Regions from separate parts of the Kitasatospora sp. McL0602 genome, predicted to be linked through region 3. Evidence: riboswitches for the same ligand, from Rfam matches in the RefSeq annotation. Region 3 holds a riboswitch; each other region holds the start of a gene.

The links. A riboswitch is a leader RNA that binds a small molecule or an ion and turns the genes downstream of it on or off. The one in region 3 is predicted to bind cyclic di-AMP.
Region 1: linked by a shared signal. The riboswitch ahead of ACR68M_RS31975 (LysM peptidoglycan-binding domain-containing protein) and the one ahead of ACR68M_RS02850 (transglycosylase family protein) in region 3 are both predicted to bind cyclic di-AMP.
Region 2: linked by a shared signal. The riboswitch ahead of ACR68M_RS25845 (NlpC/P60 family protein) and the one ahead of ACR68M_RS02850 (transglycosylase family protein) in region 3 are both predicted to bind cyclic di-AMP.

What each region holds. Positions count from the first base shown of each region.
Region 1 covers NZ_CP197246.1:7,071,050-7,074,498, reverse strand. Annotated here, with positions in the region: gene ACR68M_RS31985 (leucyl aminopeptidase) at 1-1,007, shown strand, start outside; gene ACR68M_RS31980 (transglycosylase SLT domain-containing protein) at 1,041-1,715, shown strand; cyclic di-AMP (ydaO/yuaA leader) riboswitch at 1,861-2,007, shown strand; gene ACR68M_RS31975 (LysM peptidoglycan-binding domain-containing protein) at 2,012-2,938, shown strand; gene ACR68M_RS31970 (TIGR03086 family metal-binding protein) at 2,999-3,449, shown strand, end outside.
Region 2 covers NZ_CP197246.1:5,666,957-5,670,405, reverse strand. Annotated here, with positions in the region: gene ACR68M_RS25850 (NlpC/P60 family protein) at 1-780, opposite strand, end outside; gene ACR68M_RS25845 (NlpC/P60 family protein) at 1,053-2,144, opposite strand; cyclic di-AMP (ydaO/yuaA leader) riboswitch at 2,155-2,340, opposite strand; gene ACR68M_RS25840 (NlpC/P60 family protein) at 2,700-3,449, opposite strand, start outside.
Region 3 covers NZ_CP197246.1:600,584-604,032, forward strand. Annotated here, with positions in the region: gene ACR68M_RS02845 (hypothetical protein) at 136-1,020, shown strand; cyclic di-AMP (ydaO/yuaA leader) riboswitch at 1,442-1,602, shown strand; gene ACR68M_RS02850 (transglycosylase family protein) at 1,608-2,807, shown strand; gene ACR68M_RS02855 (hypothetical protein) at 2,948-3,148, shown strand; gene ACR68M_RS02860 (LacI family DNA-binding transcriptional regulator) at 3,244-3,449, opposite strand, start outside.

The sequences.
Region 1 (3,449 bases), 6.5 Mb from region 3:
CGGAGGCCCGCGCCGCGCTCGCCACCGGTCTGCGGGTCGGCGGGGCGGTGCTGCTGGCCCGTGACCTGGTCAACGAGCCGGGCGAGGCGCTCACCCCGCCGGAGTTCGCCGAGCGGGCGTTGAAGATCTCCTCCGACTCCGGCCTGGAGTGCGAGGTCTGGGACGCCAAGCGGATCTCGCACGAGCGGCTCGGCGGGCTGCTCGGGGTGAGCCGGGGCTCCCTGGTGCCGCCCCGGCTGGTCCGGCTGCGCTACCGGCCGGCCGAGCCGGCCGCCCGGCGGATCGCCCTGGTCGGCAAGGGCGTCACCTACGACGCGGGCGGTCTCGCGCTCAAGCCGAACGCCGAACTCGCCACCATGAAGGCAGACATGGCCGGGGCCGCCACCGTGCTCGCCACGATGTCCACCCTCGGCGCACTGAACTGCCCGATCGCGGTGGACGGTTGGCTCCCGCTGACCGAGAACATGCCGAACGCCGACCCGATCCGGGTAGGTGACGTGCTGCGGATGCGCAGCGGCGCCACCGTCGAGGTCCGCCACCCGGACGCCGAGGGCCGCCTCATCCTGGCCGACGCGCTGGCGCTGGCCGGGGAGACCGGACCGGACGCGATCATCGATCTCGCCACCCTGACGGACGCGGCGGCCGTCGCACTCGGCCGCCGGATCACCGCCGTGATGGGCACCGACGAGGCCCTCTCGGAGGCCGTCCGGGCGGCCGGGCGGCGGGCCGGTGAGCAGTTCTGGCCGCTGCCGCTGCCCGAGGAGTACCGCACTCAGCTCACCTCCCGGGTCGCCGACCTCGTCAACTACACCATCGGCGTCCGGCACGGCACCGCGCTGCTCGCGGGGCTCTTCCTCCGCGAGTTCGTACCACCGGGCATCCCGTGGGCGCACCTGGACATCCAGGGCACGGCGCTCTCCGACACCGACGACGGCGAGTGGGTGCCGGGCGGCACGGGCGTCGGTGTGCGGACGCTGGTGGAGCTGCTGGTCTCCGGAGGTCACTGACCCGGCCCGGTTGCCGACGTACGATCAGGAAGTATGAGCGGGAAGCGGCGGTACTGGCGGACGGCAGGGGCCCTACTGGCGGTCGGGCTGCTGGGGTGCGGCTGCAAGGCCATCCCCCGGTCGTCCGAGGCCACCACCCCGGCGGCCGCCCCTTCGCCGAGCGCCTCACCCAGCAGTTCACCCAGCAGTTCGCCCTCCCCGGGCAGCGTGGGGAGCAGCTCGTACGACCCCGCCCACTACGCGCCGCAGGTGCGCGAGCAGGCCGGGCGGGCCGGGGTGAGCCCCCGGCTGCTGATGGCGATCCTCTACAACGAGGCGTACAAGCCGCACGACCCCGAGCTGGAGCGGGCCTGGCAGCGACTCAAGCCGGACTCCGCGTTCGGGATCGCCAACATGCACCGGGCCGCCTTCGACGAGACCAAGCCGGGGCACTTCGCGGACCGTCGGTGGGAGGAGCTGCCGGACGACCCGGGGCTCGCCGTCCAGGCCGCCGCCTGGTACCTGAACGGGCTGGCCGACCAGCTGCCGGGCAAGTTGTCGGGCTCGTACACGAAGGACGAACTTCTCGCGCTCGGCTACAACACGGGCCCGGGGAACATGCTGGCCTTCGCCCGTGGCGCCCGGCCGGGGTCGCAGGCGCAGGCGTACCTGGATCATCTGCATGCCAACCTGCCGAAGGCCGACCAGGCGCTGGCCGCGCACGGCTGAGCCGAGGGGCCGACGAGGCTCGTGATGATTGTGTGATGTTCGGGTTGCCGGGTTGTTATCGAGCTGATCCTCCCTCTAGTCTCCGAGCAGCCCGCCAGCGCGGGCCCCGGACGCGGCACGCCGAACCCTGCCCACCGCTCCCCCGGGACGACACAGCTGACCCCTGGGCAGGGACGGGGGAACCAGGTACCTCGCCGTGGCCCCCACGGCTCGGGGTGAAGCCGCACCAGCGGCCGGGCCACCTCTCGGTCCGAACCCGACAGCTCACCTCGCAGGCGTGCGGAGAGGGACAACTGATGGTCTTCTCGGGCCCCGGACGACACCGCCGCCCCACCCAGGCCGACCGCGCGGTCGCCGCCGCCACCGTCACGGGCGTCGGCCTGGCGCTCCCGCTGCTCACCGCAGCCGCAGCACACGCCGCCCCCGTCACCGCCTGGGACACCGTCGCCCAGTGCACCAGCGGCGGCAACTGGACGCAGAACACCGGCGACGGCACTTACGGCGGCCTGGGCATCACGCTGCGCGACTGGGTCTGGTACGGCGGCGACCTGTACGCCGCGCAGCCCAGCCACGCCAGCAAGGACCAGCAGATCACCGTCGCCGAACGGATGCTCGCCGACCGCGGCCCCGACCGCTGGGCCAGCTGCAACAGCGCCCTCCAGCCCCCCAGCGCGCCCGCCACCACGCCCGGCACGCCCGGCACCCCCACCCCGGCGGCCTCGACGGCCACCGACCCGGCCACGACCGCCCCCGCGCCGCTCACCCCGCCGGCCGCCACCCCCACCACCGCGCCCGTCACGTCACCCGTCACCCCGACGGCGCCCCAGTCGGCACCCCCGGTCGCCGGCCTGCCGAGCACCACGCCGAGCAGCACGCCGAGCACCGCACCCGCCACCCCCGCAGTGCCCCAGCCGACGGCCCCGGTCACCACGCCCACCGCGATGCCCACCACGGCGCCCACCACGGCGCCCACCACCGCACCGTCGCAGCCCGCACCCGACGGGACGGCCACCGGCCAGGCACCGACCCAGCAGGTGCCCGCCCAGCAGGCACCGAGCCCGCAGGCCCCCGGCAGCTACACGGTCGCCCCCGGCGACACCCTGTCGGGGATCTCCGACGCGTACCACCTCGGCGGCTGGCAGCACGTCTACGACCACAACCTCGGTGTGGTCGGCACCAACCCCGACCTGATCCACCCCGGCGAGGTGCTCCACCTGTCCTGAGCCGGACCTGAGCCGGAGCGGCCAACTACCTCTGCCGGGACGGGCGCTAGAGTCAGCCCTGTGACGGACATCCGTGAATTCGACCGCCGGGCACTGAAGATCACCGAGTCGATCGTGAACCAGGTCGAGGTCGGGCAGCTCGGCCGGCCGAGCCCCTGTGCGGGCTGGGACCTCGGCCGGCTGCTGGCCCACATGGTGGGGCAGAACCGCGGCTTCGCGGCTTCGGCCCTCGGGGAGACCAGCGACCTCGGGGTGTGGGCCGACCGGCCGGTGGGGGACGACCCCGCCGCCGAGTTCGCCGCGTCGGCGGCGGCCGTGACGGCCGCCTTCGGCGCGGACGGCCTGCTGGACCGAGGGCTGTGGCTGCCGGAGATCCGCAGCGACCGGCTCTTCCCCGCCGGCCTGGCCGTCGGCTTCCACTTCATCGACTACGTGGTCCACGGGTGGGACGTGGCCGCCACCATCGGCGTCCCGGCCGAGTTCGACGCCGACCTGCTCGACGCCGCGCTGC
Region 2 (3,449 bases), 5.1 Mb from region 3:
GTAGACGTACGGGGAGCCGATCTTGCCGATCGCGGCGGCGAGCGCGGCGGCGGCGCGTTCGGAGGAGGCGGGCTGGCTGCCGAGGTCGAGGCGGTCGGTGCCCCGGGTGGCCCGGGTCTCGGCCTCCTGGGCGTCCTGGGCGACGAGCCGGGCCCGTTCGGTGGCACCGAGGCTGTCGAGCAGGCGCTGGGCCTTGGTGAGCCGCTGCTGGACCTGCTGCTTGCTCTCGGCGAGCGAGCGGCGGACCTGCTCCAGCTCGGCCAGTTTGGCGGCGGTCTCGGCGCGGTGCTGGTCGAGGCGGCGCTGACGGTCCACCACCTGGTGCAGCGTCTCGCTCTGCCGCTCGGCGGCCTGGTCGAGGCTGCGGGCCCGGGTGAGATAGGCGGCCGGGTCGGAGCTGAGCATCAGCTGCACGGTGGGGTCGATGCCCCCGGCCCGGTACTCGGCGGCGGCGACGGCGCCGAGGTCGGCGCGCATCCGGTTGACCTCGGCCTGCCCGGCGGCGACCTGGTCCTCCAGGGCGCCGGTCTCGCCCTGCAGCCGCTTCTGGTACTCCTGCGCCGCGTTGAACTTCTCGGAGGCCTGCTCGGCCTCGTCGTAGAGCTGGTCGACCTGGGCCTTGACGTCCTTGCGGGTGGGCGGCTCGGCGGGTGCGCCGGGGGCGGCCTGGGCGGTGCCGCCGACGGCGGCGCCGATGACGCCGGTGGCCGCTGCGGTGATGGCCAGCGCACGGGCGAACCGGTGGACGCCCGGCAGGGGGGAACGGCGGGGCGTCGGCATGCGGCGGCTGCTCCATCTCTGCGGCCGGGCCACCGCCGCCGCCCGGAGTGGGCGGCCGTCCTCACGGAGGTCCGGGGGCAGACGTTAGCGAGTCCCGGCGATCTAGTCCAAACCTCCGCAAGCTCGAATATTCGCCCACTAATCGGACATCAGATCCACTTCGGGGTAACGCCGCAGGCCCGGCACCCCACCGCGGAGGTGGAGGTGCCGGGCCTGCTGGAGCCGTGGGCGGTGCGTCAGGTGCGTCCGGTGCGTCCGGTGCGTCCGGTGCGTCAGACCCGGACGATGGCCGAGACGCCCATCGTCGACGCGGACTCGTACCGGACGACCGCGCCCGTGTGCGGGGCGTGGACGACCTGGCCGCCACCGACGTACATGCCGATGTGGTGCGCGTCGGCGCCGAAGACGATCAGGTCGCCGGCCTTGGCGTTCGCGAGGTCGGTGCCCAGGTTCGTCCCGGCGTGGGCCTGCTCCTGCGAGGTACGCGGCAGCGTGACACCCGCCTGGGCGTACGCCCACTGCATCAGACCGGAGCAGTCGAAGTTGTTCGGGCCCGCTGCGCCGTAGACGTAGTCGGCGCCGAGCTTGCTCTCCGCGGCGGCGAGCGCGGCGGCGGCGAAGGAGCTGCCAGGCGCGGCGCTGCCCGGTGCGGGGGTGCCGAGGGTCGGGCGGCTGGTGCCCCGCGAGGCCCGGTCGGTGGCCTGGTTGGCGGCGGCCTTGGCGTCGGCGGCGGCCTTCGCCTCGGCGGCGGCGAGCGCGTCGCGCTCCTGCTGCGTCAGGGTGTCGAGCAGCGCCTGGGCCTTGGCCAGCTTGGCCTGGACGTCGTCCTTGTCGGCCTTGAGGCTCTTGGTGGTCGCGTCGAGCTCGGCGAGCTTGCCCTGCGCCTCGGCCTTCTGGTCGTCGAGCTTGTGCTGCTCGTCCTTGAGGGTCTTCAGCGCGTCGGCCTGCGAGGTGCCGATCTGGTTGACGGCCCCGGCCTGGGTCAGGAAGGAGTCCGGCGAGGCGGAGAGCATCAGCTGGACGGTGGGCGAGATGCCGCCGTTGCGGTACTGCTCGGCGGCTATCTCGCCGAGGCTGCCCTGGATCGTGCTCACCTGGGCCTGCTGGCGGGCGACCTGGTCCTGGAGGGAGCCGACCTGCTTCTGCAGGGCCTGCTCCTTCTCGGTGGCCGCGTTCAGCTTCTCGGTCGCGACCTCGGCCTGCTGGTTCAGCTGGTCGACCTGGGTCTTGACCTCGTCCTTGGTGGGCGCCGGGTCTGCATGGGCGCCGGCCTGGGACGAGAGTGCCACCGCGGTGGCGGCAGCCGCGGTCATCAGGGTGATCCGGGTGCGACTTGCGGGCTTGGGACGACGATGGGACGCCACGAAGGCGGGCTCCTTCTTCCTACGGCCGCCTACCGGGTGAGCTGACGGGTTCGGGCTGGAAGAGATGCCCTACGACGCCTCACCGGTGGGCCGTCTCGCGACGGCCGCCCGACCTGGCGCCGATTCACCCCGAGGAAACGTGGTTCCCCGGCTCCGATACACAGCTCCCCCGCAGGGGATTCCCCGTAAGGCAGGTGACCCTGCCCCGCTGCTTCTCGAACTCGGCGGTAACCACCGCCGCCACCCGGCTGGGTGATCGACTGTGCGGTGGTTCGAGGCACGACCCTAGTAACGGAACCGTGATCCGTTCAAATCCTTGTCGGAAAAAAGTCTGAGCATGAGCCAAGTTCGATTGTGATTACGACCGAGCGTGACGATCCCTGCACGATCGGCTGACAAATGTTCAACTCCCGGTCATGAAACAGGCCCGTCGAAGGTGTCCCGGATCACAGGACGGTTTCGACGGGCCCGCGCGTGTCACTGGCCGTCAGATGTACCACCTGACAGCAGTTGTCCGCTTTTGCGGCATTCGACAGTGGGTCAGACGCGAGTGGGTCAGACGCGGCGGATGGTCTTGATGGTCAGCGTGTTGGCCGGCATCAGCTTCACCACGTCGCCGGTCTTCGGCGCGTGCACCACCATGCCGCCGCCGACGTACATCCCGACGTGGTGCGCGTCGTTGAAGAAGATGACGATGTCGCCGGGCTGGGCGTTGGCGATGTCGGTACCGACGTTCGTCCCGACGTGCGCCTGCTCCTGCGAGGTGCGCGGAAGCGAGACGCCCGCCTGCGCGTACGCCCAGACCATCAGGCCCGAGCAGTCGAAGGTGTTCGCACCCTCGGCGCCCCAGACGTAGTCGTGGCCGCGCTTGCTCAGCGCGGCGCTGACGGCCACGCCCGCGTAACCGCTCGCCTGCGGGAGGTCGGCGGGGAGGGGGCTGCGGGCGTCGCTGCGCGAGGCCCGGTCTGCCGCCAGCAGGGCGGCCCGGTCGGCGCTGCTGAGCTGGCTCAGCAGCGTGCGGGACTCCTGCAGCTTCTGCTGCACCTGCGCCTTGGCGTCGTTCAGGACCTTGGTGCTCTGGTCGAGCTCGGCGAGCACGTCCGCGGCTTCCTGCTTCTGCTGGTCCAGCCGGCGCTGCTGGTCCTTGAGGCCCTTCAGCGTCTGGGCCTGCGTCGCCGTGACCTCCTCGGCGCTGGAGGCCTGCGCCAGGTAGCCACTGGGGTCCGCGGAGAGCATCAGGGCGACCGAGGGGTCGATGCCGCCGTTGCGGTACTGCTCGCCCGCGACGGCCGCGAGGCCCGTCGC
Region 3 (3,449 bases):
GGGAGTCCGGAAGACGGCACGTCAACAGGCCGAGTCGGAGATTTGGGGGTGAATGCCCGAAATGACCGCACGTACACGCCCGGGGAACGGGAGCCGACTGGGGGCATGTCCGCCTAATGTCCTACGATCTCCGCCATGAGCACCGCAGCCATCCCGGGCGCGCCACTGCCCGTACGCACTCCAGGCTCCCGTGCGCGGGGGCGCCACCGCCGTCCCGAGCGCCCGGAGGTCCCGACCGGGGCCCCCGCCCTGGTGCTCGCCGTTCCGGCCACGGCCGGGCCCGACACGCGGCCCGTCGTCGACGAGCTGCTCTCCGTCGTGCGCGGCGAACAGCCGGGCATCGAGGCCGCCGCCGCCTATCTGCCGGCCTTCGACGGCAGCGACTCCCCCGAGACCCCGACGGTCGCCGGGCTGCTCGCCCAGGCCGCCGAGGCCGGGCTGCCCGCGCCCGTCCTGGTGCCGCTGCTGGCCGGCCCGCACGGCTTCCTGGCCGACCTCCACAAGCTGGCCGCCGAATCCGGCGCGGTCGTCACCGACGTGCTCGGCCCGCACCCGCTGCTCGCCGAGGCCGTGCACGTGCGCCTCTCCGAGGCCGGGCTCGCCCGCGCCGACCGGGCCCGGCTGTTCGCCATCGCCACGGCCGCCGACGGCGTCGTGCTGACCACCGCCGGCGGCGAGGAGGCCGCCGCGGCGGCCGGGATCACCGGCGTGCTGCTGGCCGCCCGCCTCGCGGTGCCCGTGGTGGCCGCCGCACTGGACGTGCCCGGCTCCGTCGCCGCCGCCGTCGACCACCTGCGGGCCACCGGCTCCCAGCGCCCGGCCCTGGCCCCGCTGGTGATCGGCCCCGAGGTCGACCCCGAGCTGCTCGCCACGGCCGCCGAGGAGACCGGCTGCCCGAGCGCCGCGCCGATCGGCACCTACCAGGCCGTCGGTCAGCTGATCGCCTCCACGTACCTGGCCGCCGTTCAGCTGCCGCCGGGCGAGGAGGCCCCCCAGGCCGAGGAGCGCCCGGCCGGCTGACCGGCAGCGCCGCCGCTCCGCCCGATCAACCCGATCAACCCGAAGGGGCCCCGCGAGGGGCCCCTTTCGCATGCCCCAGGGGGTCTCCGGCAGGGCAGGACCTTCGGCCCTGGTAACGATTCGGCTCACGCCCTTCGGCCGACGGACGACGCGATGCGGCGCGGGCGACGGCATCGGACCCGCCATCAGGCGCCGGGCCTGAGGGGGCGCCATCTTTCGCCCCTCGTACGGGTCCTGACGGTCGGCGCCCAGGGCGGTCCAGGCGGACACGAACTGACGGCTCGTGAAGAGTTCGGAAATGATCTGTGACGGCCGTCACACTGTTTGCAGATTCAACTTAACTCTGCCTAATGTCCTCCCGTTCGTGGTCACACGGACCCAACTCATCCGGGACGCCGAGTCCTGCCGCCGGACGAGCTGGCAGCGAATAGCGCACCACGGCAGGGGCGGGGGAACCAGGTAAGTCGCCCGGAGCGGTCCTCGGACCGCCACCGGGCTTGGGGTGAAGCCGTGCACTTGCACGGCCGGGCAACTCCAGCCCGAATCCGACAGCTCACCTCGCAGGCGTGGGAGAGGAACGCACCTTCATGCTGCCCATCAATGCCACCAAGCGTGCTCGCCGTCTGATCGCCGCAACCGGCGTCGTCGGCATCGGTCTCACCATCCCCTGCCTGACCGCCGGTGCCGCTTCGGCCGCCGACGTTTCCACCTGGGACAAGGTCGCCCAGTGCGAGAGCACCGGCGACTGGAGCATCAACACCGGCAACGGCTTCTACGGCGGCCTGCAGTTCACCTCCAGCACCTGGGCCGCCTACGGCGGCACCCAGTACGCCGCCCAGGCCAACCAGGCCACCAAGGCGCAGCAGATCGCCACCGCCGAGAAGGTGCTCGCGGACCAGGGCCCCGGCGCCTGGCCCGTCTGCTCCGTCAAGGCCGGCCTGACCAAGGGCGGCGCCGCCGCCCAGGTCGACACCTCGTCCTCCTCGGCGAAGCCCGCCGCCAAGCAGGCCGCCCCCAAGCAGGCCGCACCTCAGCAGTCCGTCCCGAAGCAGTGGAACCACGGGGACTCCGGCAACGGCCGGGGCAACTGGGGCAACGAGCAGGCCGCCGCCGCGACCCCCGCCGCCGCGTCCTACACCGTGGCCGAGGGCGACTGGCTCTCCACCATCGCGCAGAAGAACCACGTCGAGGGCGGCTGGCAGAAGCTGTACGACCTCAACAAGGCCGTCCTGACCGAGGGCCCCGACGTGATCTACCCGGGCCAGCAGCTGGCCCTGGGTGGCAACGTCGCCGTCGCCACCCCGAAGCAGGCCCCGGCGCAGGCTCCGCAGCAGCAGACCGCCCCGAAGTCGAACACCCGCACCACCTCGGCCAAGCGCAGCGCGGCCCCGGCCGCCCAGGCGCAGACCCAGGCCCCGGCCGCGACCGGCAGCAAGGCCGCCGCGATCGCGTTCGCCGAGTCCAAGCTCGGCCAGGCGTACGTCTACGGTGGCACCAGCGACGGTGGCTGGGACTGCTCGGGTCTGACCCAGGCCGCGTTCCGCCAGGCCGGCATCTCCCTGCCGCGGGTCGCCGCGGACCAGGCCGACGCCTCCACCCGCGTCTCGTTGGACAACCTGCAGCCGGGCGACCTGCTCTTCTGGTCGAACAACGGCAGCAACTCGGGCGTCTACCACGTCGCCCTGTACGTCGGTGACGGCCAGTACGTCGAGGCCGCCAACCCGCGTGCGGGCGTGAAGACCGAGTCCATCAGCAACTGGGCCCCGGACTTCGCCGGTCGCGTCTGATCGCATCTGATCCGTCGCCGCCGCGACGGCAGAAGGGCCTGCCCCCGGAGAACTGGTCGTCTCCGGGGGCAGGCCCTTGTCCACGTCCGGTCCGGCGGGGCATGCTGGGCCCCCGTAACAGCTTCAGGGGGAGATCCGCCATGGCCCAGGTGACCGTCACGCTCGATGCCGACATCGCGATCGAGGCGATGCTGCTGGCGGGTACGAAGAGCCCGCAGGACGCGGTCGAGCTGATCGTCCGTGACTTCCTCGCCCGGGGTCACCGCACCGAGGCCCGGACCGGTGACGCCGCCGACGGGCAGCGGGTCACGAACCCGAAGCCCATCGTCCAGGAGGGCTGAGCCGCACAGGGCGCAGCTGACGCCCGTACGGACGCCGAAGGCCGGCCCGTTGCTCAGGTGAGCAGGGCCGGCCCGTTACGGCGAGAGTCCGTCGACTAGCTCCGCGGGTTGGCGCCCGTGGAGCCCCGCATGACGAGTTCCGGTTGGAACATGAACTCCGCGCGCTGGCCGGGGTTGCCGCTGACCTCCTCCAGGAGGGCGTCGACGGCGGCAGTGGCCATCGCCTCGACCGGCTGGCGGATGGTGGTGAGCGGGGGCTCGGTGAACGCTATGAGCGGCGAGTCGTCGAAGCCGACGACGG